Regions from separate parts of the Comamonas terrigena NBRC 13299 genome, predicted to be linked through region 3. Evidence: riboswitches for the same ligand, from Rfam matches in the RefSeq annotation. Region 3 holds a riboswitch; each other region holds the start of a gene.

Region 1 (7,389 bases), 500 kb from region 3:
CGCGGCAGCTGTATCCGGTAGGCCCTGTGGGTCGTGCATGGAAAACCTCACGGTCATGACGCGCGCAGGCGCCGCGCCAGCAGGATGATGAAGAACGGGCCGCCGGCGATGGCGGTGATCAGCCCCAGCGGCACTTCCGCCGGGGGCAGCACGCTGCGCGCCAGGGCGTCGGCCACGGTGACGACGATGGCCCCCACCAGGGCGCTGGCGGGCAGCACCACCCGGTGCATGGGCCCCACCATCCAGCGTGCAATGTGCGGCGCAGCCAGCCCGACAAAGGCCACCAGCCCGCCGTAGGCCACGGCGGCGGCCACCACCAGCGAGCCCACCAGCACGGCCAGGGGAATGAAGCGCGCCGGGTTCAGGCCGAAGCCCTTGGCCACCGTGTCGCCCAAGCCCAGCAGGTCCAGGCCATGGGCAAGGGGCCGTGTGGCGACCACACAGCCCAGGGTGATGCCGGCCAGCACCAGCAGGCCGTTCCATGAAGGGGTCTGGATGCCGCCCAGCACCCAGCTCATGACCACCTGCAGACTGACGGTTTCATCGGACAGGGCCAGCATCAGAAAGGAACGCAACGCGCCCAGCATGGCGGCCAGCGCCACGCCGGCCAGCAGCAGGCCGGCCGCATCCAGCGCGCCCGCCGCCCGGGCGACGGCCAGCACCAGCAAGGTGGAGCCCCAGGCGCCCGCAAAAGCCAGCACCGGCAGCACCAGGCCCTGGGGCAGGCCCAGCGGCACCAGCAGGGCCACCGTGGCGCCCAGGGCCGCGCCGCCGGATGCGCCCAGCAGATAGGGTTCGGCCAGCGGATTGCGGAATACGCCTTGAAAGATGGCCCCCGACAGGCCCAGCAGTGCACCCACGCAGGCGGCGGCTGCCACGCGCGGAAGGCGCCACTGCAGCAGCAGCCGGCTGTGCAGGGAATCGTCGCCGCTCAGCGCGCGCCACAGCTCGGGGACGCTGGCCCACTGGTGGCCGGCGCAGGCTGCGCCCAGCAGGCACAGGGCCAGCACCAGCAGCGCGGCCCACCATGTTGTGCGTGAAGTCATATCGGGTGCAGTTGCCGGGCCAGCGATTCGATACCGTCGAAGGTACGCGGCCCGGGGATCAGAAATTCGGAGCGGGACACGGTCCAGCAGTGGCGCTGACGCAGGGCCCGCATGTCGCGCCAGCCGGGCTGGTGCAGCAGGTCGTCCAGCCCCGCCTGGTTGCCGGCGAACAGCAGCACATCCGGGTCGGCGGCCAGCACGGCCTCAGGCGACACCTGGGCCAGCACGCCCAGCGCCGGCAGCGCGTGCTGGCAGCCGGCGCGCACCATGGCTTCGCCGGTGTAGGTGCCCGGACGGGCCAGCAGCAGCATGCCGTTGCCCGCGCGCCCGGTGACCATCAGCGCCCGCAGGTGCGGCCGGCCGGCCACGGTGGCATCCACTGCCTGCAGCCGCGCATGCAGGGCTTGGGCCAATGCAGCGCCGCGTTCGGGCTCGCCGCAGGCCTGGCTGACCAGGCGGATGTTGTCCAGCACCTCCTGCAGGGTACGACTGAGCAAGACCATGATGGGCACTCCTATGCGTTCCATGGGCGCGACGAGCTGGGTGGCGGCCTGCCGTGCCGGGGTCACGATGACCAGATCCGGGCGCTGGGCCACCACGGCATCCACGGAAAATCCCAGCCGGCCGCCAACCTTGGGCAGGCCCAGCACCTCGGCCGGGTAGCGGGTGAAGTCCTCGACACCGACGATGCGGTCCACCAGCCCCAGGGAGGCGACCAGTTCGGTGTTGGACGAAAAAATGGTGACGATGCGCCGGGGCGGCCGAGGCAGCCAGACGGCGCGCCCCAGTGCATCCTTCAGATGGATACCCGAGGCCGCCTGCATGGCCTGCTCTGCCGCTCCTGCAGGCCCGGCCGGACCGGCCAGCACCGTGGGCACGGCAAGGCCGGGCAGCAAGGCGCCGCCCGCCGCCGCCACGCCCCAGCGGCGCAGCACGGCGCGCCGGGACAGTGCGCCCGGAAGCGCGTCAGGAACTGCACCCGAAAGTGCGTCCTGGGGTGCTTCCGGAAGGGGGCTGGCGGGCCTGTGCATGCAGCCTGGCCTCAGAAGTCGGCCTGCAGGCCGACCATCAGCTCGCGCCCGGGCATGGAGGTGCCGCAGCCGCCGTTCTGGAAGCGCGCATCCGCCAGGCAGGGCGAGCGGTCCTGCGCAATGAAGATGGGGCTGCGGTTCAGGTTGAAGACATTGTTCACCGCCGCAAACAGCTTCACGCTGCGGTTCACCCGGTAGTCGCCGCGCAGGTTCCACACCGTGAAGGCCCCTTTGCGGTGGATGTAGGTGCTGCTGGGTTCGCCCTGCGGCACCAGCAGGTTCTCTTCGGTGTCGTACCACATCGGTCCGCGCAGCAGCGCCGTGAGCTGCATGCTCCAGTCACCTGCATTGCGGTCCATGCCCTGGGCGTAGCGCATGCCGGCAGAGGCCTGGAAGCGGTACATGCGCTGCACGCGGTCGGTGTTGGCGGTGGCTGCCGCGCCCTTGTCGCGCATGTCGAAGTGGTAGTAGCCGCCTGCAAAGGCGCTGAGCGACTGGCCCGGCAGGCCCAGGGCCAGCACCTGCTTGAGGTCGACCTTGGTGGTCAGCTCCAGGCCGCGCGCCACGACTTCTGCGGCATTGTTGGCATAGTCCGAGGTGTTGGTGCTGGGGCCCCGGGACACGGTGGTGATGCGGTTGGAGATGACGTTCTGGAACAGCGCTGCATCCACCTTCCAGCCCGGCTGCGTGAAGGTGGTGCCCACTTCGATCTGGCGGCTGGTCTCGGGCTTCAGATTGGGGTTGCCGAAGGTGCGCCCGCCGCCCACGGCGGTGAAGTCGGCGGCCAGTTCGGTGGCGGTCGGCGCCCGGAAGCCGGTGGCGATGCCTGCGCGCAGGTTCCAGTCGTCGGTGGCCTTCCAGGTCGAACCCAGGGACCAGGTGTGCGTGTCGTACTTGCGCACATTGGACTGGGCAAACGCCAGGTTGGGCGTGGGGTCGAACCGGGTCTCGCCCCAGGTCTTGCGCAGGCCGCCGCGCAAGGTCAGGCGGTTGTCCAGCAGGGTGTGGGCGTCTTCCAGGTACAGCGCCTTGGTCTCTTCCGTCTGGTTGTTGTCGTACGGGGCCACCTGGCCCGACGGGCCGCCGGGCATGGCCACGCGGAAGCGGTCCGAGCGCAGATGGCTGCGTTCCCAGTCCACGCCCACCAGCAGGTCGTTGGCGGCAGACAGGCGAAAGCGCGGCTGCAGACGGATGCCGGTGGCATCCAGCTTGCGGTCGTTGTAGTCGCGCGCCGTGCCCGGCACCGGGTTGGTGCCGCTCTTGATGACGGGGGACGCCCAGTTGAATTCGTCCTCGTCCACGAAGTGGTAGACCTGCGCCAGCCAGCTGACCGACTGGTCGGCCAGTGCGCCGGTGTAGGTCAGGTCCAGCGAGCGGTTGTCGCGGTTGTCCTTGCTGTAGATGTTGGACCCGGATCCCCGGAAGCCCGCGTTGTAGATGCCGTCAGTGCGGGCCTGCAGCTCCACCCGGTTCAGGCTGTCGATCTGCAGCCCCAGGGCGGCCACCGCGCCACGGCGCTTCCAGCCGGTGTTCTGCATGACGGTGCCGCCGTCGCCGGACTTGTAGTCATCGCGGGCGCTGGTGTTCAGGCCCACATACCAGTCCAGCATGCCGCTGGCGCCTGCGGTCTGGGCCTGAGTGCTCCAGCCGCCCCAGGAGCTGCCGGTCACCGTGACGCGGTTCAGCGGGCCGCTGGCGCCGGTGCGCAGGATGATGTTGATCACCCCGCCCATGTTCTGGCTGCCGTACACCACCGAGGCGGGGCCGCGCACGATTTCGATGCGGTCCACATCCGTCAGGCTGAGCTTGGACAGATTGGCCGTGCCGGCGCGGCGGCCGTTGAGCAGCACCAGCACCTGGCCCTTGAAGTCGCGCCCCTGGCCGTCGGTGGCGGCGCCACGCAGGTTCAGCGATGTCTGGGCCGCGGTCCATTCGCTGAGAAAGCCCACCGCATGTTCGGCCAGCAGGTCGGTGACCGAGCGGGCCGACGAGCGTTCGATGTCCTGGCGGTCAATGACCTGGGTGGTGGCGGCAATGCGGGCGCGGTCCTCGGGCCGGGCCGTGGCGGTGACGAAGACATCGCCCAGGGCCGCAGCCGGGGCCGATGTCGATGCGGTGGCTGTGGCGGCAGAAGCAGCAGACGCCGCGGCGTTGTCGGCCACACCCTGGGCGTGGGCGCCCCACAGCGCGCAGCACAGGGCGGCGCCGGCGGTCACGGGCTTCAGGGCGGAAAGGGGAAAAGCGACAGGCCCGCAGAGGGGGCGCGGGGAAACACGGGAAGGGGTGCGCATGCGCGGCTCCAGATGGCCCTGCTCTCCCGCAAGGCCGATTCAAGAAAACATCCGCAGGCAGGCATGCGCAGGGGGGACAGCTCGGCGCACGAACCCATCCAACCTGGACTGCGCGCTCACCCGCGGCGTCCAACAAAAGTGACAAGGCCGGTATCCGGGCTCGCGAAATGCCGACACTCCGGGACATCCGTCCTGGAACTTTCGGCCCACTCCACGCCTTCCCACGCAGTGCGCAGTGGCTTCAGGTCTTACCTGGGTGCAGAGGGTGATTCGCTTACCGTTGCGGGGGCAGCGCAGGCATTGCACTCCATGGAGCGCACCTGCTTCCCGTTTAACTCCAGTGGCCGTCAGGCCAATGCAGCACCTCGTAACAAGCATTGAAATGTATCTCAATGCAGCGAGGAATTATCGTTCAGGACACATGTGCGCAACGGACACAACACGCCGGACACATCCGGAATGCATGCCCTTGCGGCCGAAGGAGCGCAGCGCTGCACAAAGGCTGCAAAAAGGCAGTACAAATGCTGAACCAAGGCTGCAGCCGGGCATGCACAGCGTCAGTCCCAGGCCGGAAACGGGTCATGAAAGCCAGTCCAGGCCTTGGGGGCCAGGGCCATTTCGTGGTCGGTCAGCAGGCAGGCATCCAGCCGCTGGCGCAGCGCCGCCTCGTCCATGCCGATGCCGATCAGCACCAGTTCCTGGCGGGCATCGCCCACGTGCTCGTCCCAGTGCTGGGTGATGGTGGCCAGCGCCTCGGGCTCGCGCGGCCACTGTTCCCGGGGCACGGCGGCCCACCAGCGCCCTGCCCGGCCATGGCGGCACACGGCCCCGGCCTGCGACCAGTTGCCCGCATAGAGGGGGCGGCTGGCCAGCCAGAAAAAACCTTTGGAGCGTATGACCCCGGGCCATTCGGACCCCACCAGGGCGTGAAAGCGCCTGGGATGAAACGGCCGGCGCGCGCGGTAGACAAAGCTGCCGATGCCGTATTCCTGGGTTTCCGGCGTGTGTTCGCCGCGCAGCTCTTTCAGCCAGCCCGGGGCCTTGGCCGCCTCGTCGAAGTTGAACAGCTTGGTGGACAGCACCGACGCCAGCGGCACCTTGCCGAAACTGGATTCCACGATGCGTGCACGCGGGTTCAGGGTCTTCAGGATGGCCATCAGCCGCTGGCGCTCTGCGCCGGTGATGAGGTCGGTCTTGTTGAGCACCAGCACATCGCAGAACTCGACCTGTTCCACCAGCAGGTCCACCACCTTGCGCTCGTCGCCTTCCCCCATTGACTCCCCGCGCCCCTGCAGGCTGTCCCGGGATTCGTAGTCCTTGAGGAAGTTGAAGCCGTCCACCACGGTGACCATGGTGTCCAGCATCGCAATATCCGACAGGCTGGCGCCCGCTTCGTCGGTGAAGGTAAAGGTCTCGGCCACCGGCAGCGGCTCGGAGATACCCGTGGATTCGATCACCAGGTAGTCAAAGCGCTTTTCCCGGGCCAGGCGGCGCACCTCCACCAGCAGGTCTTCGCGCAGGGTGCAGCAGATGCAGCCGTTGCTCATTTCGACCAGTTTTTCCTCGGTCCGGGACAGGTCGCTGCCGCCTTCGCGCACCAGCGCCGCGTCGATGTTGACCTCGGACATGTCGTTGACGATGACCGCCACGCGCAGGCCCTCGCGGTTGTGGAGGATGTGGTTGAGAAGCGTCGTCTTGCCTGCGCCCAGAAAGCCAGACAGGACGGTGACGGGGAGAAGCTTTGCCATCGCCGGTACCATGAACAAGATTTGATAATGATAACTCATTATCAAATATGGAGACAGGAAACGGCCGCGGACGCGTCACCCCACCCTGCTGTTGCCCAGCCCCTTGCTGGACAGCGCCCTCCGGGCCCCTATGCCTGCGAAGGCGCTTGGCTGCGCAGTGCACGACCCGGCACATAGCAAAGCCCCCGCTGCGCGTGCACAGCGGGGGCGTTTGGTATCAGTCGTTTCACGGGCTGCTGTGGTGTAGCGGTGCAAGCGACCGCTGTCTGCAATCTGCCCTCTGCATCCCGCACGGGGCTCCGCACATGCGGGGCGATCGGCATCGGGCCGCCGCTCCCCCAAACCGTAAAGGCCTGGGCGGCGACCGCCCTGCCCTGGGTTCAGGCGTCTACCCGGATCCCGCGCGACTGGATGAGGTTGGCCCACTTGGCACGCTCATCCCGCATAAAGGCCTCAAAGCGCTGCGGCGTTCCGCCGCCGTCCTCGGCCCCGAACTCTTCCAGCTTGCTCACCACATCCGCCATGGCCAGGATGCGGTTGACGTCGGCATTGATGCGTGCCACCACTTCCGCAGGCATCCTGGCCGGGCCGACCAGGCCGAACCAGATGCTGGCATTGAAGCCGGGGTAGCCCTGCTCGGCCACCGTGGGTACATCCGGGAAGGCTTTCACGCGTTTGGTGCCGGTCTGCGCCAGCGCACGCACCTTGCCGCCCTTGATGAAAGGTGACGCCGTGGTCATGCCTTCGAACGCATAGTCGATCTGCCCGCCCAGCAAGTCCGTCATCACATTCGATGCGCCCTTGTAGGGGATGTGCAGGGCCGACACCCCGGCCGTCTGCTCGAACAGTGCCAGCGCCAGGTGCTGGGCCGACCCCGTTCCGGAAGAGCCGAAGCTGACTTCGCCGGACTTCTTCTTCAAGGCCGCCAGCAGCCCCTGCATGGAGGTGGACGATTTGGGGCTGGCCACCAGCACTTGCGGGGTCTGCCCCACCAGCGCAATCGCCGCAAAGTCCCGCTCGGGGGAGAAGCCGAGCTTGGGGTTCAGCGCAGGGGCAATGCCCAGGGCATTGATGTGGCCCATCATCAGGGTGTTCCCGTCGGCCGGGGCCTTGGCGACTTCGGCCGCCGCAATCAGGCCGGCCGCGCCGGGCTTGTTTTCCACGATGACGGGGATGCCCCACAGCGTGTTGAGCTTGTTGGCGATGATGCGCGCCAGGATGTCGGTGCCGCCACCGGCCGAGAAGCCGACCAGAATCTTGACCGGCCCCGCCG
Region 2 (7,389 bases), 1.1 Mb from region 3:
CAATCGCCACCGCCACCTCGCAGATCGCCACCGGCAACCTGGACCTGTCCGGCCGCACCGAAGAGCAGGCCAGTGCGCTGGAGCAGACCACGGCCGCCATGCAGGAGCTGGCCGGCACCGTGGGCCAGAACTACGCCAACGGCCGCCAGGCGGCCCAACTGGCCGAGACCGCTTCGCAGGTGGCCGTGCGCGGCGGCCAGGTGGTAGGCGACGTGGTCCACACCATGGAAGCCATCAACACCTCGTCGCGCAAGATCGCCGACATCATCGGCATCATCGACAGCATTGCCTTCCAGACCAATATCCTGGCGCTGAACGCCGCCGTGGAAGCCGCCCGTGCCGGCGAACAGGGCCGCGGCTTTGCCGTGGTGGCGTCGGAAGTGCGTTCCCTGGCCGGCCGCAGCGCCGAAGCCGCCAAGGAGATCAAGGGCCTGATCGACGAGTCGGTCAGCAACGTCAGCAACGGCTGCACGCTGGTGGAGAAAGCCGGCAGCACCATGGACGAGATCGTGGTCAGCGTGCGCCGGGTGGCGGACATCATGAACGAGATCAGCGAGGCCAGCGAAGACCAGACCCATGGCATCGAGCAGATCAACCAGGCCATGATGCAGATGGACCAGGTCACCCAGTCCAACGCGGCCCTGGTGGAGGAATCCGCCGCCGCCGCCCAGTCGCTGGAAGGCCAGGCCCAGGCCCTGGTGCAGGCCATCAGCGTGTTCAAGGCCGATGCCGTGCTGGTGCAGCGCAGCGCGCCTGCGCTGGGCATGCGCCCGGTGGTGCCGGCGCTGGAGGCTTGAGCGATGGCCTATTTCGAGTGGGCCGATGACATGGTGATCGATGGTGGCCCCATCGATGCAGACCACCGCCTGCTGGTGGATCTGGTCAATGAACTGCACACCGCCACCCGCGAAGGCCAGGGCCGGGCGGTGGTGGCGTCCATCCTGCACCGCGTCATCACCAGTACCCAGGACCATTTGCGCAACGAAGAGCACCTGATGGCGCAGATGGGCTTCCCCGATCTGGACAACCACAAGATCGGGCACAACCACTTCATGGACCAGCTGTGGGACCTGGAAAAGAAGCTGCAGGCCGGCAGCATCACCGTGGCGGCGCAGCTGTCCGCCGTGCTGCGTGACTGGCTGTCGCTGCACATCCGCCGCAACGACAAGGAACTGCTGCGTTTCCAGCGCCGCAAGGCACGCGAGCAGGCACGTGCGTCGGCGGGCACCAAGGCCCCGTTGCTGGCACCAGGCAAGCCGTCGCAGGCGGCGGCCGTCCCCGGCGCGGCGTTGGCGAAGCCGGTGACCAAGGTCTAGGGCGCACCCAGTCCCCCAGGCATGGCGGCGGCCTGTCGCCTCCCACTGCCGGCGCCTGCGCAGCCATGCCAGGCGCCTTGTGCATGCCGCTGTGTCACCAGGCGGGCAAAGGCTTGCCTAGGCGGCGCCGCAGCCCGCCTGTTCCTGCGCCACCATCAACATCCAGTGCACGCCGAAACGGTCTTTCAGCATGCCGAAAGACGGCGAGAAAAACGTCGGCCCCAATGGCATGGTGACTTCGCCCTGTGCGGACAGTGCATCAAAGTGCTTGCGGGCCTCGGCGGCATCGGCGCAGCTCAAGGTCAGGCTGAAGCCGCTGAAGGGGCGGGTACCGGGGCTGGGGTCATCGCTGGCCATGATCTGACTGTCACCCACCTGCAGGCTGGCATGCATCACCATGTCGGGCCGTGCGGGGGTGCATTCGGGTGGGGGCGGCTCCGGGCTTTCGCTGTAGCGCATCAGCGCCTGGATGGTCGCCCCGATCGCATCGCGGTAAAAGTTCAGGGCCTCTTCGCAGCGGCCCTGGAACAGGAGATAGGTCTGGACTTGCATGCATGCCTCCGGTGGTTAGACAGCGGTTGTACGGCAGCGGCGTCAATGCAGGTATGACAGAACGTAGCCGGGCCGACCAATGGCCGGAGCAGCGTGGCGGGCACGTCGGTAATGGCGGGAATGTCGGGTGGCACGTGGTTGAGGTGTGCCGCCGCCGCAGGCGCCATGCCGCTGTTACCAGTCTTCCTTTACCGCCAGCACCGCGTCCTCCCCGGTAGCCTGGCGGCCGGCCCACCAGGCCGTCAGCGTGCCGGCCAGCACCACGGCACAGGCCAGGGCCAGCAGGCGCCCGGCGGGCAGGCGCAGCTCCATGGTCCAGTGAAAGCTTTGCGGGTTGACCACGTGCACCAGAATGGCGGCCACGCCCAGGCCCAGCAAGGTGCCGGCCAGCGCGCCCATGGCCGTCCAGGCCGCCCCCTCGCCGGCCACCACCGTGAGGATCTGCCGGCGCGTCAGCCCCAGGTGGGTCAGCAGCCCAAACTCCTTGCGCCGTGCCAGCACCTGGGCGCTGAAGCTTGCGGCAATGCCGAACAGCCCGATGCCGATCGCCACTGCCTGCAGCCAGTAGGTGACGGCAAAGCTGCGGTCAAAAATCTCCAGCGAGCGCTGGCGCAGTGCGGCACTGCTGGTGAACTCCAGCGGCGGTGCCTGTCCGCCGGACAGCCGGGCCAAAGCGGCTTCGATGCGCGGCTGCAGCGTGGCCTGGTCTTCGCCCGCAGCAGGCCACAGCGACAGCTCGGACATGCGGGCATCGCCCGTCAGCTGCTGGTAGTCGCCCCAGTCCATGGCCACCGCGCCGAACTGGCGGATGTAGTCGCGCCAGATGCCGGCAATGAAAAAGTGCGTTTCCGCTGCGCCGGCCATGGGGGCGGTAGCCGGGCTGTCTGCCCCGGCAGCACTGCCGTCGGCCAGCCCGGTGCTGAACGCACGGTCCAGCAGCGGCCAGGGCTGGCCGGCCTGCACGCCATACAGTGTGGCCACGGCTTCGCTCACATAGATGGCAACCATGCCGGCCGGAACCGGCTGCGCAGGCGCTGCCCCCACCCACGGCAGTTGCTGGGCCTGCGGGCCGTGCAGCGGGCGCAGCAGCAGGCTGATGGCCGGGCGCTGCGGGTCCAGCCACAGGCTGGTGGCCCGCATCGGCTGGGCGCGTTCCACCCCGGGCAGGTCGCGTACGGCCTGCAGCAGCGTGGGTGGCAGCAGCGCCGCGTCGGATTTGGACGAGCCGCCGGCCGCACGCAGGTAGAGCGGCGAGGGCAGCACGGCGTCCAGCCAGTCCAGCATGCTGCCGCGAAAGCTGGTGACCATCACCGTCAGCGCCACGGCCAGGCTCAGGCTGGCCACCACGCCGCCCACGGCCACACTGGCGCTGGCCCGCATGCGGCGGGCACGTTCCAGCGCCAGCATGGACAGCGGCTGGCGCAGCGTGGCCGGCCACAGCCGCTGCAGGCCGCCTAGCACGCGCTCCAGCAGCCAGGGCAGCAGCGCCATGCCGCCCAGCAGCATCAGCCCTACGGCCCCATAGGCGGCCAGGGGAATGCCGCCAATGGGCGGCACGCTGGCCAGCAGCGCACTGGCGGCCACCAGGGCCAGGCCGGTCCAGGCGCGCGCAGGCGCCTGGACCACGTCCCCCAGCCCTTTGAGCGTGGCGGCGGGCGGCAGCGCCCGCGCGGTGCGTGCCGGCCACCAGGCGCCGGCCACGGTGGCGGCCAGGCCCAGGGCAAAGAAGGTGGCGGCGGCCGGCGCGCTCCACAGCAGCGGGGGCTGGCCGCCGGCAAAGTAGCCGCCGCCCAGGTCCCCGCCCAGCATACGCAGGGCCAGCCAGGCCAGTCCGGTGCCCAGCGCAATGCCGGCCGCGCTGCCGGCAACGCCCAGCAGGGCGGCTTCCCACAGCACCAGGCGCATGCGCTGTGCGGGCGTGAGCCCCAGCACCGCCAGCAGCGCCAGCTGCGGTGCGCGCCGCGCCACGCTCAGCGCCAGCACCGAAAACACCAGAAACGCCCCGGTGAACAGCGCCACCAGGGCCAGCACGGTCAGGTTGACGCGGTAGGCGCGCGACATCTCGGCCGCACGCTGCTGTTCACCGCCCGGCTGCTGCACCAGCACCTGGGCTGGCCAGCCGGGCAGGGCACGCAGCGTGGCGGTGAAGGCGCTGCGGTCGGTGCCGCTGCGCAGCAGCACATCCACGCGCTGGATCTGGCCGTCCTGGCCCAGCAGGTCCTGGGCGGCGCCAATGTCCATCACCGCCAGCGGGGCGCCGCCGGCTGCCACCGTGCCGGCCACGCGCAGCGTCACGGCATGGGTGTGCACGCGCACCGGCAGCAGGGCGCCGGGGGCGCTGGCTTCGTCCAGGCCCAGGGCCTGCAGTGCCGCCGGGTTCAGAAACACTGCGTCGGGCGCGAACAGCTGCAACCGGTCCTGGCCGGCAAACAGCCGGGGCTGCAGCGCAGGGGCCAGCGGGGCCGACTGCAATGCGTCGCCGCCTAGCAGGTGCAGCGACAGCGGTTCCGGGGGGGCGTGCGGCGCCTGGCCGGCCGCACCGCCCGTGGAGGGCGGGCTGTCGATCTGCACCGTGCCCTCGATCCACGGCGCGGCATGCTGCACCTCGGGCCGCAGCGCAATCAGTGGGTAAATGGCCTGGGGCAGGCTGGCGCGCATGCCTCGGAATTCCAGATCCGGCTGGCCGTTGACGCTGCGCACCGCGCGGGAAAACTCATCCAGCGCCGACTGGTTGATCACATGCACCGCAAAACCCAGGGCCACGCCCAGCGCAATGGCCAGCAGGGCAGTCAGGCTGCGCCAGGGCTGGCGCCGGTACTCCTGCAGCGAAAAACTGGCCAGCAGGCGCGGCAGCGGAGAAGCGGTGAGAGAGGGTGAGGCGGGCACGGAGGTTCCAGGGCAAAACAGCGGTGTGCACCGCCCCAGGGCGGGTGGGCACGCCTGCGCGGCCCAGGGATCCATGGGCAGGGCATTCGCCATCCTACAAGCCCCGTGTCAGCCTGCTGCCTACAATGCGGGGTTTTGGTGCTTGCAGCGCTGTTCTGGCGCTGCGGTTAAACGGGAAACATGGACGCCGGCGCCCGCGCTGGCACAGCATGTACTGCCCCCGCAACAGTGAGCGCACAGGTCCCGCAGGACCCGCTTGCCATCTCTTGCCACTGGAGCCATGCGCTCTGGGAAGGCTTGGCAAGCCGTGCGCCAGTCTGGATACCGGCCAAAACAGGTCCAGCATCCGCTGGCGTGCCGCTGTGCATGCAGACCCGGGTTGCTGGTTGTGTGAAGCACGGGCGGGGACGCCGGTGCCAACCATGTGTGCATCCATGCGAAATTTCCAACCATCCCCTGCGGAAGGCCAGCGCGCTTCCGTGCGCTTTCCTCTGGCGGCCGTGGCCCTGGCCGCAGCCTGCCTGGCCCAGCATGCTGCGGCGCAGAGCGTGCCCCTGTCCACCACGGTGGTGACCGCCACCCGCTCTGAAACGCCGCTGGACGAAACCCTGGCCGATGTGCGCGTGATCACCGAAGCGCAGATCAGCAACTCGGCAGGCCGCTCGCTGGCCGAAGTGCTGCAGCGCTTTGCCGGCGTGCAGATGTCCAGCAACGGTGGCCGCGGCAACACGCAAAGCGTCTACATCCGTGGCAGCAAGCAGGTGGTCCTGCTGGTGGACGGGGTGCGCTTCGGTTCGGCCACCCTGGGCACGCCCACGCTGGAGTCGCTGCCGCTGGAAGCCATCGAGCGCATCGAGGTGGTGCACGGCCCGGCATCGGCACTGTATGGCAGCGATGCCATTGGCGGGGTGATCCAGATCTTCACCAAGCAGGGCAAGGGCGTGAAGCAGGCATTCGTGCCCCATGCCGCGCTCACCTGGGGCCGCGCGGGCTACAAGAAGGCCGATGGCGGTTTTGCGGGCGAGCAGTCCGGCTGGAACTACAGCCTGAACATGGCGCGCGTCATCGATCCCGGCTTCTCGGCCACCAACCGCAAGAGCGCCGAATTCCGTTCCGATGCCGACAAGTTCAACCAGACCTCGGTCACGGCGGCGCTGGGTTATGCCTTCAATGCCGACTGGCGCCTGGATGCCAATCTGATGCGGGCGGACAGCTATTCCGAATTTGACCAGGACTACATCTTCATGCCCGACTGGAGCATGCCGCTGGTGAACGGTTCGTACAACGAATTCCGTGCCGCCACCAGCCAGCTCAAGCTGTCGGGCAGGCTCTCTGCCAACTGGAACAGCACCCTGAGCGTGTCGCGTTCCAATGACAAGCAGCGTTCCCACCACCGCCTGGAGGGTCGCACCGACCGTTACCAGGACCTGTTCCAGACCGAGCAGACCGAATACAAATGGGGCAACGAGATCAAGACCCCGGTGGGCGTGGTGGTGGCCGGCCTGGAGCGTCTGGAGCAGCAGATTGCCTCGTCCGAGCGCTACGACCACAAGGACCGTTCGACCAATGCCGCCTATGCCGGCCTGAACGGCAGCCACGCTGCGCATTCCTGGCAGCTCAACCTGCGCCGCGACGACAACTCCCAGTTCGGCGGCTACAACACCTGGGGCATTGGCTACGGCTACGAAGTCCTGTCCGGTCTGCGTGCGCGCGTGGCACGGGCCAGCAGCATGAAGGCGCCCACCTTCAACGACCTGTACTACCCCATGTCCGGCAACCCCAACCTGCAGCCCGAAAGCTCCAAGGGCAACGAAATCGGGCTGGACTGGAGCGTGGGCGGCCACGAGTTCAAGCTGACGGGCTTCGACAACAAGGTCAAGAACCTGATCTCCTGGGCCGACGACGGCACCGGCATGTGGTTCCCCTTCAATATCGACAGCGCACGCCTGAAGGGCTGGTCGCTGGGCTACAGCACCCAGTGGCAGGGCTGGGATCTGTCGGCACGCTACGAGCACCTGGATGCGGTCGATGGCAAGGGCCAGCGCCTGACGGACCGTTTGCCCGAGCACCAGGCCACGCTGTCGGTGGACAAGCGCATCGGCGCCTGGAAGTTCGGCACCAGCGCGCTGTATGCCGGCAAGCGCACCGACAAGCAGGGCACCGTGGACCTGGGTGGCTACACCACCATGGACCTGCACGCCGAATACCAGTTCGCCAAGGATTGGGCGGTGCAGGCCCGTGTGGCCAATCTGACCGACAAGGTCTATGAAACCGCCTACGGCTACAACCAGCGTGGCCGTGCCGGCTTTGTCACCTTGAAGTGGACGCCGCGCTGAGGCCACGCCGCTAGCACGGCCCCGCTGTGCGGCGCTGTTCAGGCCGCCGCAATGCCCCGGGCCGTCAGCCGCAGCACCCGGTCGGCGCGGGCCGCAGCGTCCGGGGAATGGGTGACCAGCACCAGGCTGGCGCCGGCTTCGCGGGTCTGGGCCACCAGCAGGTCCATGGTGCGGGCGGCCGTGTCCGGGTCCAGATTGCCGGTGGGCTCGTCGGCCAGCAGCAGGGCCGGGCGGTGTACCAGGGCGCGAGCAATGGCCACTCGCTGCAGCTGGCCGCCGCTGAGCTGCTGGGGCAGGCG
Region 3 (7,389 bases):
GGGCAGCGCTCCGGCGCATCGCGCAGCGGCATCACCTGCTCGTCGCTCATGGTTCCGTTGATCACCAGCCACGCCTGGTCCAGCTTGCCCTGCTCCGTCAACAGCGAACGGATGCGGCCCAGATGGCGGCCGACCTTCATGATCACCAGCGCATCCGAGCGGGCCATGTGGGCGCGCAGCGGCTCGTCGGCCAAGGTGGCCGGCAGCACGCTCATCACATCGTCGCCCCAGGTCATGGGCATGCCCGTGGCATGCCAGCAGCCCACCATGCCGGGGATGCCGGGCAGCACCTCGACCGGCACCACCCCTTCCTGCTGCAGGCGCACATACAGGTGCATGAAGGAGCCGTAGAAGAACGGATCGCCCTCGCACAACACGATCACATCCTCGCCGCGCGCCAGCTCGGTCAGGCGCGCTTGCCAGCCCAGATAGAAATCCGACAGCTGCGCGACATAGCGCGGGTCGTCGTGCGGGATCTCGGTGGTCAGCGGGTACTCCATCGGGTACTCCGTGACCTCGGCGTGCAGCATGCCGTTGACCAGCTGCCGGGCCTTGCCCGGGTGGCCGCGCTTGCGGAAATACGCGACATGGCGCGCATTGCGCAGCAGACGGTCCGCCTTCACGCTCATCATGTCCGGATCACCGGGGCCCAGGCCCACGCAGATAATTTTGCCGCTGTTCATACGTTCCTCACTCCACCGACGTCGCCAACGCATTGACTGCAGCCACCGTGATGGCCGATCCGCCCAGACGCCCCTGCACAATGGCGAAAGGAATCTGCCCCCATGCACGCAGCGCATCCTTGGACTCGGCGGCACCGACAAAGCCCACGGGGCAGCCGATGATGGCGGCCGGGCGCGGGCATGCCGGGTCCTCCAGCATGTTCAGCAGGTGGAACAGCGCGGTCGGCGCGTTGCCGATGGCCACCACCGCACCGTCCAGGTGTTCGCGCCACAGCTCCAGCGCGGCGGCACTGCGGGTATTGCCCATGGCCTGGGCCAGCCCGGGCGTGCGGGCATCCTGCAAGGTGCAGATGATGGCGTTGTCGGCAGGCAGGCGCTTGCGCGTGATGCCTTCGCTGACCATGCGCGCATCGCACAGAATCGGGGCGCCGCGCTGCAGGGCTGCTTCTGCGGCCTGCGCAAAATCTGCGGAGAAATGGATGTCCTGTGCCAGGCTCACCATGCCTGCGGCATGGATCATGCGGCAAGCCACCCGCTCCTCCAGGGGCGTGAAGCGGGCCAGATCGGCCTCGCTGCGGATGATGCGAAACGATTGCCGGTAAATCTCTTCACCGTGCATTTCATAGTGGTAGGTCATGAAGTAGTGTGGGGAGTTCTGCAGGCAGTGCCGATCCGGCCCGGTAAGGGAGCCGGACCGTTGGGCAGCCTGGCTGCCCGGCAGCGCCTGCATGGAGCCAGACCGCGTCCGGTGCGGACGTGCTGGCAAAGATCAGTGAGGTGGCGTCGGACGACAGCGCGCAGAACTTGGCGCAGCCGCTGACGTGCAGATGCCCGCGCTCAGGCACATGGGGCGCCAGCTGCAGCGCTATGTCCTGTGCCGGCACATGGGCCTGCGCACAGCGCGGGCTTCCGGTGCAGGCCGACACCCGCAGGCGTGCATCCGCTGCATCGGTCATCCAGTGCCGTGCATCCAGGCGGGCCACCCGCGCCGGCGCATCCGCCGACATCAGCAGCAGCGAACGCCAGGGCGTGACGCGGATTTCCGTGTCGGCCGGCAGGCTGGCCGCCAGCGCCTGCATCGCCAGGGCATCGATGCGCCCCAGCGGAGCCCCCAGCACCCAGCCTTGCGCCAGCTGACCCGGCAGCACCGGTGCTGCAGCGGGCGGCTGCGCGCCCTGGGGCACCGCATCCTGCAATAGCGTATCCAGCGGCAAAGACGGCAGCAGCGCCTGCAGGCGGGTGGGCGGTTTACCGGAAACGGCCATCCGCGCGCGGGCGAACCAGGCGGCAATGTGGATCGCGGCATCGACCAGCTGCTGCGCGTCGGCAAAGCGGTACCAGTCGCCGGCCTCGCCCAATGCCAGGCCATAGCCGCCGTCCGCATCCGCCCAAACCCGCAGATCAGAGGCCACGCCGCCCAGGCTGCGCGCTGCATCATCCACCAGCAAGCCGAACTTGCTGGGCAGCGCAGCCATGCCCTGGCGCTCCAGCGCACTGGGGCACAAGCGCTCCACCACCGCACGGCTCAATAGCGCGGCGAGCTGGTGGGTCCGGTCATGGACCGTGTAAAAAGGGGTGCAGTGCACGGGCGGCGCCAGATCGGCATCCGCATCCGCCGGAATCAGCCGGGCCGCCACCAGCTGCGACAGCAACGCAGGCAGGTCCGCATCCGCCACCCCGCGCAGCTGCACATTGCCCAGCCGGGTCAGCTCGATCTGGGGGTGCGCCAGGGACAGTGCCAAAGCCGCCAGTGCGGCCCACTGCTCCGCGTTGATGGAGGCACAGACCGGGCGCACCCGGACAATCCAGCCATCTTCCGACCGCATGGGTTTCCATGCCGTGGGGCACCAGCCCTGGACCTTGATGGAATCAGCCATGGTGCGCAGCGCCCCCATCCAGAGCCGCTGCCCACACCGTCAAACCCAGAGCCTCTCGCGCCATGCTGTATCCGCAGTCGGTCAGGCCGATACCCGGGCCGGACGATTGAAACTTGCAGGGGGGATGGAAGATGGAAGCGATTGGCGGCGCGAAGATGCGAGCCCATCAAGCCACATGCACTCCCGCTGCGCCTTGTTCACGCCAGGCCGGTCTCCGGACTTACAGAGCTCAACTCGTGGAGTTGATCGCTGGACGCGCCTTCCCGCTTGCGCAGTGGCTGTCATTGCTGCAAGCAATGACGGGCGTCCCCTCTCTCTGATTACCGTTGCGGGTGCAGTGCAGGAATGGTGGCGAACCACGCACCTGCTTCTCGTTTCATTTCCTTGCGCGCAGTGCGCGGCGAAACACCTGGGATCAGCGCGAATTTTACGCGATATCTGCCCTCATCCCGCGCCCGAGCCGAAAACTCCACCCCAGTATCGGCCGCCACTGATGCAACGCAGCAAATCACCGCTTTTTTCCGCCGCTCTGCGGCATGCAGCCTGCCGCAGCGGACAGCGCAGTGAGCGGCACGGTGACCAGCACAGCGGGGCTGAAAAAGCCGTGGCACGCCTGCCTGGGTGCCCACTGCACTCAGCCGGCAGTGGCAAAAAGCTCCGCCCGCACCCACTCCCCGCACCACATCGCCGCCAGCCGCTGGCACCGCCCCAGCGCCACCGCATCATTTTCAAAGTCGATGATGCAGCAACGGTCCACCCCCTCGGGGCGCACCGGCAGCGGATCAAACCGCCCATCCGTCAGCAGCCAGACCGTGGCCCGGGTGCCGGGCGGGCAGCGCCGCAGCGCGCCCTCCACGGCGTCGACAGCGGGCTGGATCGGCGTTCCGCCACCGCCGCGCAAGGGCGCAATCCAGCCGGCATTGAAAGCCCCGGCTTTCGCCGGGGACTGCAGCCACCGTGCCTGCTCGCCCGCAAATCCGATCACCGCCATATGGTCGCGATCGCGGTAGAACTGCTCGGTCAGAGCCAGCAAGCACCCTTTGGCCCAGGCCAGCTTTTCACCGCGCAGCATGGACGCCGACAGATCCAGCAAGACCAGGTGCAGGGTCTTGCTCCCCACAGGCCGCGGGCGAAAACGCAGGTGTTCGGGCCGCAGCGCCCCGCGGCCCTTGGACGCCAGCGTGGACACCCAGTCCAGGCGCCGCCCTGCCGCCCCGTTCAGCCGGCCCTTGCGAGAGGTATTCCCACCGCGCCCCGCCTTGGCCTTTCCGGCCAGTCCCGCCACAGCGGAGCGCGTCAGGCTTTTTTTGACGGCAAAGGCTTCAGCGCCTTGACCACCTTCATCGCCACCAGCTGGGGTGGCGGCATGGCGCCCCAGGCATCGGCCGGGGCGGCATGGTCCGGCAATGTATTCGCCGATGGTGCCGGCCCATGCCCGGACTGGCCGGACGGGGTACCTGCACCCTGCGCCCCACCGGTTGGCGGCGGGGCTGGAGGTGGCGTCTGTTCCTCGGAACTCGGCTGCTGTTCCGGCTGCTGCGCCGGCTCGCCCGACGCGGGCGGCTCAGCCGGTGCAGCCTGGGTGCGCCGGTGGGCCAGCGCCAGTTCCGCCACTGCCTGCACATCCGCCGGCGTGACGGCGCTGCGCCCGTGCAGCGCCGCATGCGCCCGCGCCGCGCGCAGCATCACCAGATCTGCCCGGACCCCTTCCACCCCGGCGTCTTGGCAGCGCTGGGCGACATCGTCGTGCACGGCATCGGTCCACGCCACGGCCGCCACGCGCTCGCGCGCCAGCTTCACCCGCTGCGCCAGATCGGATTGCGCCGCAGCGTGCTGCTCCACAAAGGCCTGCGGATCGGCATCGAAGGCCATGCGCGTCTTGACAATGGCCTTGCGCACCGCGGCACTGGGCACATTCTCCAGCCGCACGAACAGCCCGAAGCGGTCCAGCAGCTGCGGCCGCAGCTGGCCCTCTTCCGGGTTCATGGTACCCACCAGGGTGATGCGCGCATCGTGCTGGTGCGACACGCCGTCGCGCTCCACCCGGTTGATGCCGCTGGCGCTCACGTCCAGCAGCAGGTCCACCAGCGCATCGGCCAGCAGGTTCACCTCATCCACATACAGGATGCCGCCATGGGCACGCGCCAGCAATCCCGGGCGGAACACCACCGCACTGCGCTGCAGCGCGGCTTCCAGGTCCAGGGAGCCGGCCAGCTGTTCCTCCGTCGCCCCCAGCGGCAGGTTCACAAAGCGGCCGGCCGGCAGCAAGGCGGCCAGCGCCCGCGCACTGGTCGACTTGGCCGTGCCGCGCGGCCCCTCCACCAGCACGCCGCCCAGCAACGGATCCACGGCCGCCAGCAGCAAGGCCGTCTGCAGCTGCGGCTGTCCCTCGATGGCAGTGAACGGAAAGCCCGCCGCGTGCGCAGACGGTGCGGATTCGGTGGACGAGATCATCGCTTCTCCAACAATTGTTCAGCGGCCAGCAACTGCTGCTCCAGCAGCGCCTGGTAGTCCCCGCTGTCTTCCCACATCCCCCGGTGGATGGCCTCCAGCAGCCGCTCGCACATGCCGTGAAAGGCTGCAGGATTGTGCTGCTGCAAAAAGTCGCGCGTGGCGGCATCCGCCACAAAGGCATCGGTCACGCGCGCGTACTGGTCGTCGCGCACCACGCGGGCCGTGGCATCAAAGGCAAACAGATAGTCCACCGTGGCCGCCACCTCGAACGCGCCTTTGTAGCCATGGCGCTTGATGCCGTCGATCCACTTGGGATTGGTGACGCGGGCGCGCACCACCCGGCTGATTTCTTCCTGCAGCGTACGCATGCGCGGGGCATCCGGGTTGGCATGGTCGCCAAAGTACAGCGCCGGCTGCTGGCCGCGGAAATGCCGCACCGCCACGGCCATGCCGCCTTGAAACTGGTAGTAATCGTCCGAATCCAGCAGGTCGTGCTCGCGGTTGTCCTGGTTGTGCACCACCAGCTCGATCTCGCTCAGGCGCTGCACAAAGCGCTCGGGCAGCGCGGTCCCGTCGTCCTTTTGCCCATAGGCATAGGCTCCCCAGTTCCGGTAGGCCGTGGCCAGGTCTTCGTCGCTGTCCCAGTTGCGGCCGTCGATCAACCCCTGCAGACCCGCCCCATAGCTGCCGGGCTTGGCGCCGAACACGCGCAGCCCCGCCTGGTGGCGGGCCACCTCCTCGCTCAGGCCCTGAGCCTGCAGCTCGGCCGCCTCCTGCAGCACCCGTGCACGGATGGGGTTGGTCCATGCATCCTCGTCTTCCAGGCTGGCCACTTTCTGCACCGCCGCGTCAAACAGGCGGATCACATTGGTGAAGGCATCCCGGAAGAAGCCGGAAACCCGCAGCGTCACGTCCACGCGCGGGCGGCCCAGCACGCTCATGGGCAGCACCTCGAAATCGCTGACCCGCCAGCTGCCATCCGCCCACTTGGGCCGCACGCCCAGCAAGGCAAAGGCCTGGGCGATATCGTCGCCCCCGGTGCGCATGGTCGCCGTTCCCCACACCGACAGGCCCAGTGCGCGCGGGTAGTCGCCATGCTCCTGGGTATAGCGCTCCACCAGCAACTGGGCGGATTTGAGCCCCAGGGTCCAGCTGGTGGGCGTCGGCACGGCGCGCGTGTCGACGGAAAAGAAATTGCGCCCCGTGGGCAGCACGTCCGGGCGGCCGCGCGAAGGGGCTCCGCTGGGACCGGCCGGCACAAAACGGCCTTCCAGTCCCCGGCACAGCTGCAAAATCTCCTGCGGGCCACAGGCCTGCAAGCGGGCGCGCAGATCGTGCTGCACCCGTTGCAGCACCAGCCGGGTCTGTTCCCAGCCCGCATCCAGATCGGCGCTGGAAAGCCCGGGCTGCTCCAGCCATTGCAGCGCCAGCAGCTCCAGCCGTTCGCGGGTGTCGCCCGCATGGCGCCAGGCCTGGCCATCCACCGCTTCCAGCAGCTGCGGGCGCGGCCCGGTCCAGGGCTGCTCCCAGGCGGCATCCAGCGGATCGAAAGCGGTGCCCGGCAGCAGATCGTGTGCCAAGGCGCGGATCAGGCTGTTGTTCGCCCCCTGGCCGTTGCCCACCGGGTGGCGGGCCAGTGCCAGCAGAGTGTCCCGCTCCAGGCGCCCCTGCGGGGACTGGCCGAAGACATGCAGCCCGTCGCGGATCTGGCTTTCCTTGAGCTCGCACAGATAGGCATCGGTCTTGTTCAGCAGTTGCTGCTCGTCCGCCTCGGTACGGGGCGCCGCCACCCCCAGGTCCTGGTGCAGATCGTGCTGCACGATGTGCGCCAGAATCTGCTGGCGCAGCAGCTGGGCGCGCCGGCGGTCCAGCGTCACCGCCTCGTAGTACTCGTCCACCATGCGCTCCAGGTCGCGCGTGGGGCCATAGCTCTCGGCCCGCGTCAAAGGCGGCATCAGATGGTCCACGATCACTGCCTGCGCGCGGCGCTTGGCCTGCGCACCCTCCCCCGGATCGTTCACGATGAAGGGGTACAGGTGGGGCATGGGACCGAACGCCAGGTCCGGCCAGCAGGTCTGCGACAGCGCCACGCTCTTGCCCGGCAGCCATTCCAGGTTGCCGTGCTTGCCCACATGCACCATGGCATCTGCCTGCCAGGCGCTGCGCAGCCAGTGGTAGAAGGCCAGGTAGTAATGCGGCGGCACCAGATCGGGGTCGTGGTAGCTGGCCATGGGGTCCAGCTGGTAGCCACGCGCCGGCTGTATGCCCACAAACACCTGGCCGCAGCGCAGGCCCGCCACCATGAAGCGCCCCTGGCGCAGCATGGGGTCGGACGCGGGCGGGCCCCAGCGCTGCACCACGGCCTGCTGGTTCTC
Region 4 (7,389 bases), 870 kb from region 3:
CTGATGCTGGGCCAGCATGTGGAGCAGGCCATCACCCAGGATACGCAGGCCGAGTTCGCCATCCTGTTTCTGGATCTGGACCGCTTCAAGATCATCAACGACTCCCTGGGCCACCAGTTCGGCGACCGGGTGCTGCAGTTGGTGGCGCAGCGCCTGCAGTCCTGTCTGCGGCCGCTGGATGTGCTGTGCCGTCTGGGCGGAGACGAATTCGTTCTCTACCTGCACGCGTGCCAGAAGCAGCATTCCGAGCGGATTGCCCGGCGCATCCAGGATGCGATGCGCGAGCCGTTCGTGCTGGACGGCCTGGGCTTTTCGGTGCAATGCAGCATCGGCATGGCCCAGTACCCCGAGCACGGCCGCACGCTCAACGAGCTGATCAAGCAGGCCGACACCGCCATGTACCGGGTCAAGGCCAGCGGCAAGGGCAGCTTCGGCTTTTACGAGCCGGCCATGTCCAACGGGCTGCTGGGCCGGGTGCAGATGGAGCATGCGCTGCGGCAGGCGTTGGACCGTGACGCCTTGCGCGTGGTCTACCAGCCCCAGGTCGAAATGCACACCGGCAGCATTGTCGGCTGCGAGGCGCTGCTGCGCTGGACGGATGCACGCCTGGGCGTGGTCTCGCCCGGGGTGTTCATTCCGCTGGCCGAAGAGTCCGGCTACATCGTCAAGCTCGGCGCCTGGGTGCTGGAGCAGGCGGTCAAGGAAGCCATGCGCTGGGTCAAGCAGGGCCTGGGCGTGAAGGTGTCGGTCAACGTCTCGTCGCTGGAGCTGCACCAACCCGACTATGCGGCGCGCGTGGCCTCGCTGCTCAGTGCCTATGGCCTGCCGGCATGCTGGCTGGAGCTGGAGCTCACCGAGTCGGCCCTGCTGCAGAAGGAGCCGGTCATCGTGCACTGCATCGAACAGCTGGCGGACCTGGGTGTGCAGCTGGTGATCGACGACTTCGGTACCGGCTATTCCAACCTGGCCTACCTCAAGCGCATGCCGATTTCCAAGCTCAAGGTCGACCAGTCCTTTGTGCGCGGTCTGCCACAGGACATGAGCGACAAGGCCATTGTGGAGGCGGTCATCGGCCTGGGGCGCGCGCTCGATGTGGAGATCGTCGCCGAGGGCGTGGAGACCGCCGCGCAGCGTGAAACGCTGATGCGCATGGGTTGCGGCTTCTACCAGGGGTTTCTGTGTGCCCCAGGGGTCGAGGCGGCCACGTTCCAGGCCATGCTGCGCGCCCAGGCGGCAGGCCTGGAAGCAGGAAGTCTGGGGGGCGGAGTGCCGGGAGAAGACCGGCCGGTGTAGCGGCCTTGGCCGCCGGGATGAGGGTGGGGGGTGTCTGCAAAAACCACCGCGCCGTCATCCTGAACCGGGGGTTCAGGTGGGCGAGGGCAACCAGACGTTGGGTTCGTCTAACGCGAGACGATCACGCTTGCCTGGCAATGTACCAAGCCCGTGCTCAGGGAGCATTGGTTCAAGGCAATATAAAGCACGGCAGATTTGCAGACGCCTTCATTTTAGCGCGTGACCGGCGGCTTGTGGTGGACCGGATGGAGAAAAGGGGGATTTGCGCGGCAGCACCGTTTCGGCGTTGCCGCAAGGCCTCTACAGCAGCTTGCTGTCGACTTCCAGCGCGGTTTCCAGGCGTTCGATCAGCGCCTGCGCCTGCTGCAATTCGTGCTCGCGCAGTGCCAGCAGCTCTTGCAACTGCGCGGCCAGTGCCTGGGCTTCTTCCTGCGCCTGCTGCGCTTGCTGCAGGGCGTCTTCCTGCAGGGTGTCTTCCAGCGGGGCAGCAGGCAGTGGGTCGGCCGCAGGGGCGACGGGAGCCAGGCCGTTTTCCAGCGTCAGTTCCAGCTCCTGCTCGAGTTCCTGCACGCGGGTGTACAGCGATGCACTCTCGAACGCCAGATTCACGGCGGCCAGCACCCCCACGCGTTCGCGGGCGCGGACCTTGCCGGTGTTGCGGATGCGTTCCATGTCCGCATCCACCCGCTGCACGGCGGCCAGCAGCATGTCTTCCTGGCCCTCGGGGCAGGTCAACACATAGTCTTGCTGGAGGATGCGCGCTTCGATCTGGCTCATGGTGCCTCTTGGTTGGCGGGCAGGCGCTCAATCAGTGCGTCCACCCGTGCACGGGCCGCCTGCAGGCGCGAGCGCAGGGAATCGCGCTCCTGTGTGAGCGCGGCCACCTGCTCGGCCAGCAGGGCATTGGTGCGCTGAAGTTCGGCGTGGCGCAGCAGCAGGCGATCAACACGCTCTGCCAGCGGCTCGATCATGGAAGGCTGCGAGGTCATAGACATAGAGGGTAGCAATTGTAGGCGTGCCTAAATGTAAGCAGGTGAAATAAGGCCGAATCAGCCTGCATATGACGTTGGAAAACACCGGTGCACAGCAGTTTTTCTACGAACGGCACGACTGAAACTAAAATCGCTGCTGTTGGTGCTCGCAGCGCGGTTCACGCGCAGCAGTTCAACGGGAAGCAGGACGGCCTCGTTTTTTCAGAACCCGCCCAGCCTGCGCTGCCCCCGCAACGGTGAGTCCCTGGTGCATGCCATGCACCCCCGCCATCTGATACCGCCACTGGATGCCTTGAACAAGCGTCTGGGAAGGCGATGGTGTGGAGGACCAGCCCGGATACCGGCCAACACTGGTGTGCCCGCTCGAGCGGGCATGGTTTTGCCCATCACTGGCGGGGAGGCTGGTACGGGCGACTAGGTGTTTTTTCTCATGTTCTCGAATGTTTTGAAGGCCGGTGCCGTGGCGCCCGCCTTGCCGTGGTCTGCCGTGTCGGCGGCCGTGTTGTGCGCTGTGGCGGCAGCCGCCCAGGCCCAGGAGAGCCCCTCTGCACGCGCCACGCTGGAGGAGACCGTGGTGGCCGCCACGCGCAGCGAGCAGCGCCTGTCGGATGTGATTGCGGACATGACGGTCATCGACCGCGACCAGTTGGACCAGCAGGCCGGCCGGTCGCTGGAAGACGTGATGGCCAAGCTGCCCGGCGTGCAGATCACCCGCAACGGCGGCCCCGGCACCGAAACCGGTCTCTACCTGCGCGGCGCCAGCAAGCAGCACACGGCGGTCTATATCGACGGCATCCGTGTCGATGTGCAGAACGGCTCCGGCGGAGCGCAGTGGGAATCCCTTCCGGTGGACCTGATCGAGCGCATCGAAGTGCTGCGCGGCCCGGCGGGCGCGGTCTATGGCTCGGACGCGCTGGCGGGTGTGGTGCAGGTGTTCACCAAGCGCGGAACCGCCGGCGTGCAGCCCTTTGTGGGCGTGGGGGCCGGCGAGTACGGCAGCCGCAAGGCCGAGGCCGGCATCAGCGGCGCCCAGGGCATGGTGGATTACGCGCTGGGCCTGTCCTATGCCGAAAGCCATGGCTTCGATTCCAAGAACCGCGGCGTGCACAACGAAGACCGTGACGGCTACACACGCAAATCGGCCAACGCCCGCGTGGGGCTGCAACTGAATGCCGACCAGCGCCTGGAGCTGACGGCCCTGACCAGCCGCACCAATGCCGGGTATGACGCCAGCAAGTCGGTCAAGGACGACCGCGGCCTGCGCGCGCTGGATGCCTATGGCCTGAGCTGGACCGCCCAGTGGACGGAGCGCTTTCGCACGCGCCTGTCCGTCAGCGAATCCACCAACCGCTACGAGACCTCGGGCACCAGCACCTACGAAGCCGAAACCCGGCTGCGTACCATGCTGCTGCAGAACGAGTGGCTGCTGGGCCCCGGCACCTTGAGCCTGGCGCTGGAGCGGCGCGAAGACACGCTGGAGAACACCGGCCTGAAAAACACCAGCCACAAGGACCGCGACCAGACCGGCGTGGCCATCGGCTACGGCGCCAAATTCGGTGCCCACAGCGTGCAGCTGAATGCCCGCAGCGACGAGGACAGCGACTTCGGCCGCAAGAACACCGGCGGCATCGGCTACGCCTGGGCGTTTGCACCCCAGTGGCGCGCTACCGCCTCCACCTCGACCGGCTTTCGCGTGCCCAGCCTGTATCAGCGCTTTTCGGACTATGGCGATCCGGCACTGGCCCCCGAGGAAAGCCTGAACAAGGAAATTGGTCTGCGCTGGGCCGACCAGGGCAATCACCTGGGAGTGACGCTGTACCGCAACAAGCTGCAGAACCTGGTGTCCTATGAAAAAGGCCTGGGCAGCTGCGGCAAGACGTCCTGCTATGTGAACGTGGAGCGTGCGCAGTTGCAGGGCATCACCCTGACCGGGGCCTACCGCACCGGTCGACTGAAATGGTATGGCTCCGTGGATTTCCAGAACCCCACGAACGAGGCCACCGGCAAGCTGCTGGAACGCCGCTCGCGCCGGTTTGCCACCCTGGGAGTGGATGCCGCCGTGCACGGGTGGACACTGGGTGGGGAAATGCAGGCGGCCAGCCGCCGCTACAACGCCAAGGACGAGCAGGTCATGAGCCTGGGTGGCTACACCCTGTTCAACCTGTCGGCCTCCACGCAGGTGGCCAGGGACCTGACCCTGACCGCACGCATCGACAACCTGATGGACCGGGCCTATACCTTGGCCCAGGATTACGCCACGCCGGGCCGCACCTTCTGGGTGGGTCTGAAATGGCTGCCCCGCTGACCGCCGGGGCCGCCGGAAAGCATGCATGTTGACTGAAACTTCCGCCCAAGCTGCGCGCCGCTGCGTGGCCGTGTTGGTGGCGGCCCCAGCCTCGGGCCAGGGCAAGACCACCGTGACCGCCGCGCTGGCGCGCTGGCACTCCCGCCAGGGGCGCACGGTGCGCGTGTTCAAGTGTGGCCCGGATTTTCTGGACCCCTACTGGCACCAGCTGGCCAGCGGTGCGCCGGTGCACAACCTGGACGGCTGGATGGTGGGCATGGACGAGGTCCGGGCCCGCCTGCATGCCGCAGCCGGCGAGGCCGACGTCATCCTGATCGAAGGGGTGATGGGCCTGTTCGACGGCAGCCCGACCGCAGCGGATCTGGCCCAGCAACTGGGCGTGCCCGTGCTGCTGGTGGTGGATGCGGGCGCGATGGCCGGCTCGTTTGGTGCCCTGGTGCTGGGCATGCGGCAGTACCAGCCGGAGGTGCCGTGGGCCGGGGTGCTGGCCAACCGCGTGGCCACCGGCATGCATGCGCAGATGCTGCAGACCAGCCTGCGCGAACCCGATCTGTGGCTGGGCGCGCTGGCGCGCATCGGCCAGGGCAGGGATGCACAGCTGCTGCCGGAACGCCACCTGGGCCTGGTGGCCGCGCACGAGCTGCCCGATGCCATGGCGCGGCTGAACGCCGCCGCCGACCAGCTGGCCGACACCCCCCTGGGCCAGATGGACTGGGCCGCCTGGCAACGCTGGAGCGTGGAATTCCCCGCCGCCGCCGCGGCCCAGCCGCCGACCGGACAGCAGGCGCTGCAGCCCTGGCTGCAGGGGCGCACGGTGGCCGTGGCCAGCGATGCGGCCTTCAGCTTCATCTACCCCGCCAACCTGGACTGCCTGCAGGCCATGGGGGCCAATCTGGCATTTTTCTCGCCGCTGGCCGGCGAAGGCCTGCCGCCCTGCGATGCCCTGTGGCTGCCCGGCGGCTATCCGGAACTGCATGCCGGCAAGCTGGCCGCCAACACCGGGCTGCAGGCCGATCTGCGCGCCCACGTGGCCGCAGGCAAGGCGGTGTGGGCCGAATGCGGCGGCATGCTGGCCCTGGGCCGGCAGATCACCGATGCGCAAGGGCAATCCCGGCCGCTGTGGGACATCCTGCCGGGCACGGCACAGATGCAGACCCGGCTGGCCGGGCTGGGCATGCAGCAATGCGTGCTGCAAGGCAGCGTGCTGCGCGGCCACACCTTCCACTACTCGCGCTTTGACTGCAGCGCAGCGGAGGTCGGGCGCACCAGCCGTGCACGCCAGCCGGTGGAGCCCGGCAAGGGCGAGGCGGTCTATCGCCAAGGCAGCGTACACGCCAGCTACTTCCACGCCTGGTTCCCTTCGCACCCGCGTGCGGTGGCCGCCTTGCTGGGGGCCGAGCCGGTGTGCTGGGACGGGCCGGCAGAGCTTTCATAATCCACGCCACCATGAGCGATTCCCTTTCTTCCCCCGTGGCCTGGCAGGAACTCATCCTGGGCGGCCAGAAAAGTGGCAAGACCCGCCGTGCAGAACAGGCTGCGCGTGACTGGCTGGATGCCGCACCCGGGCGCAGCGCCACCTACCTAGCCACCGGCCAGGCCTTGGACGACGAGATGCGCGCCCGCATTGCCCGCCACCAGGTGGACCGGGCCGCGCGCGTCCCGGGCATGCAGACGGTGGAAGCGCCGCTGCAGCTGGCCCAGGCCCTGCAGGCCCACAGCAGCCCCCGGACGCTGGTGGTGGTGGACTGTCTGACCATGTGGCTGACCAACTGGATGATGCCCATGGAGGCCGCCGCGTCCTCCACGTCCGCAGAGCCATCGCCGGACTGGGGTGCACAGCGCAGCCGGTTGCTGCAGGTGCTGGCGCACTGCCCCGGCCCGGTGGTGCTGGTGGGCAACGAGATCGGGCTGGGCGTGATCCCCATGGGGCGCGAGGTGCGCGCCTTTGTCGATGCGCTCGGGGTGTTGAACCAGGACGTGGCCGCTGCCTGCAGCCGCGTGACCCTGATGGCCGCGGGTTTGCCGCTGCAGCTGAAATGACCGGGATGGCTTCTTCCATGGCACTGCTGCGCGTCGCGGCCCAGGGATTGCGCCACCGTGCAGCGGCCATCGCCTGCCTGGTCCTGTGGGCGGCGCTGCCGTCCATGCCCGTACAGGCCGCTGCCGTGCCGCCGCCGCTGGCGGAAAGTGCGCGCCTGGCGCCACTGCCCATCACCGATGACCGGGGCAAGACCGTGCAACTGGCCAAGCCGCCGCAGCGCATCGTCAGCCTGCTGCCGTCGCTGACCGAAAGCACCTGCGCCCTGGGCCTGTGCGACCGGCTGGTGGGCGTGGACCGCTACTCGGACTGGCCGGCCTCGGTGCAGAAGCTGCCCGTAGTGGGCGGCGGGCTGGACCCCAGCGTGGAATCCATCGTCGCCCTCAAGCCCGATCTGGTGCTGCTGTCCAACGCCTCCAAGGTGGCGGAGCGTCTGGAGTCGCTGGGCATCAAGGTTGCTGCGCTGGAAGTGAAATCGCAGGCCGGCGTGCACCAGGTGCTGGACAAACTCGGCCGGCTGCTGGGCGTGCACCAGGCCCAGGGCGCCGACCGGGTCTGGCGCGAACTGCAGACCGGTGTGGCCGACATTGCCCGGCAGATGCCGGACAGCGCCAAGCAGGTGCGTGTGTACTTTGAAGTGAGCCGCGGCCCGTATGCGGCAGGGCCCCAGTCCTTCATCGGTGAAACGCTGACCCAGCTGGGCGTGCGCAATGTGGTGCCGGCCGATCTGGGTCCGTTCCCGCGCCTGAGCCCCGAATTCC

Evidence for each region. Region 3 has a riboswitch for cobalamin ahead of CT3_RS10945 (nitrite reductase). Riboswitches for the same ligand answer to the same signal wherever they lie in the genome.
Region 1: linked by a shared signal. The riboswitch ahead of CT3_RS13210 (TonB-dependent receptor) and the one ahead of CT3_RS10945 (nitrite reductase) in region 3 are both predicted to bind cobalamin.
Region 2: linked by a shared signal. The riboswitch ahead of CT3_RS16060 (TonB-dependent receptor domain-containing protein) and the one ahead of CT3_RS10945 (nitrite reductase) in region 3 are both predicted to bind cobalamin.
Region 4: linked by a shared signal. The riboswitch ahead of CT3_RS15105 (TonB-dependent receptor domain-containing protein) and the one ahead of CT3_RS10945 (nitrite reductase) in region 3 are both predicted to bind cobalamin.

The regions. Positions count from the first base shown of each region.
Region 1 is NZ_AP019749.1:2,915,638-2,923,026, forward strand. It holds gene CT3_RS13195 (ABC transporter ATP-binding protein) at 1-39, opposite strand, end outside; gene CT3_RS13200 (FecCD family ABC transporter permease) at 54-1,046, opposite strand; gene CT3_RS13205 (ABC transporter substrate-binding protein) at 1,043-1,981, opposite strand; gene CT3_RS13210 (TonB-dependent receptor) at 2,089-4,293, opposite strand; cobalamin riboswitch at 4,497-4,751, opposite strand; gene zigA (zinc metallochaperone GTPase ZigA) at 4,926-6,116, opposite strand; gene CT3_RS13220 (Bug family tripartite tricarboxylate transporter substrate binding protein) at 6,497-7,389, opposite strand, start outside.
Region 2 is NZ_AP019749.1:3,524,878-3,532,266, reverse strand. It holds gene CT3_RS16080 (methyl-accepting chemotaxis protein) at 1-797, shown strand, start outside; gene CT3_RS16075 (bacteriohemerythrin) at 801-1,316, shown strand; gene CT3_RS16070 (VOC family protein) at 1,434-1,868, opposite strand; gene CT3_RS16065 (ABC transporter permease) at 2,043-4,721, opposite strand; cobalamin riboswitch at 4,874-5,101, shown strand; gene CT3_RS16060 (TonB-dependent receptor domain-containing protein) at 5,189-7,090, shown strand; gene CT3_RS16055 (ABC transporter ATP-binding protein) at 7,129-7,389, opposite strand, start outside.
Region 3 is NZ_AP019749.1:2,417,280-2,424,668, forward strand. It holds gene cobI (precorrin-2 C(20)-methyltransferase) at 1-683, opposite strand, end outside; gene CT3_RS10940 (precorrin-8X methylmutase) at 691-1,320, opposite strand; gene CT3_RS10945 (nitrite reductase) at 1,304-2,560, opposite strand; cobalamin riboswitch at 2,749-2,988, opposite strand; gene CT3_RS10950 (vWA domain-containing protein) at 3,195-3,845, opposite strand; gene CT3_RS10955 (magnesium chelatase ATPase subunit I) at 3,857-5,014, opposite strand; gene cobN (cobaltochelatase subunit CobN) at 5,011-7,389, opposite strand, start outside.
Region 4 is NZ_AP019749.1:3,292,135-3,299,523, reverse strand. It holds gene CT3_RS15120 (sensor domain-containing protein) at 1-1,293, shown strand, start outside; gene CT3_RS15115 (cell division protein ZapA) at 1,594-2,070, opposite strand; gene CT3_RS15110 (hypothetical protein) at 2,067-2,282, opposite strand; cobalamin riboswitch at 2,409-2,648, shown strand; gene CT3_RS15105 (TonB-dependent receptor domain-containing protein) at 2,716-4,590, shown strand; gene CT3_RS15100 (cobyrinic acid a,c-diamide synthase CobB) at 4,616-6,025, shown strand; gene cobU (bifunctional adenosylcobinamide kinase/adenosylcobinamide-phosphate guanylyltransferase) at 6,037-6,630, shown strand; gene CT3_RS15090 (ABC transporter substrate-binding protein) at 6,648-7,389, shown strand, end outside.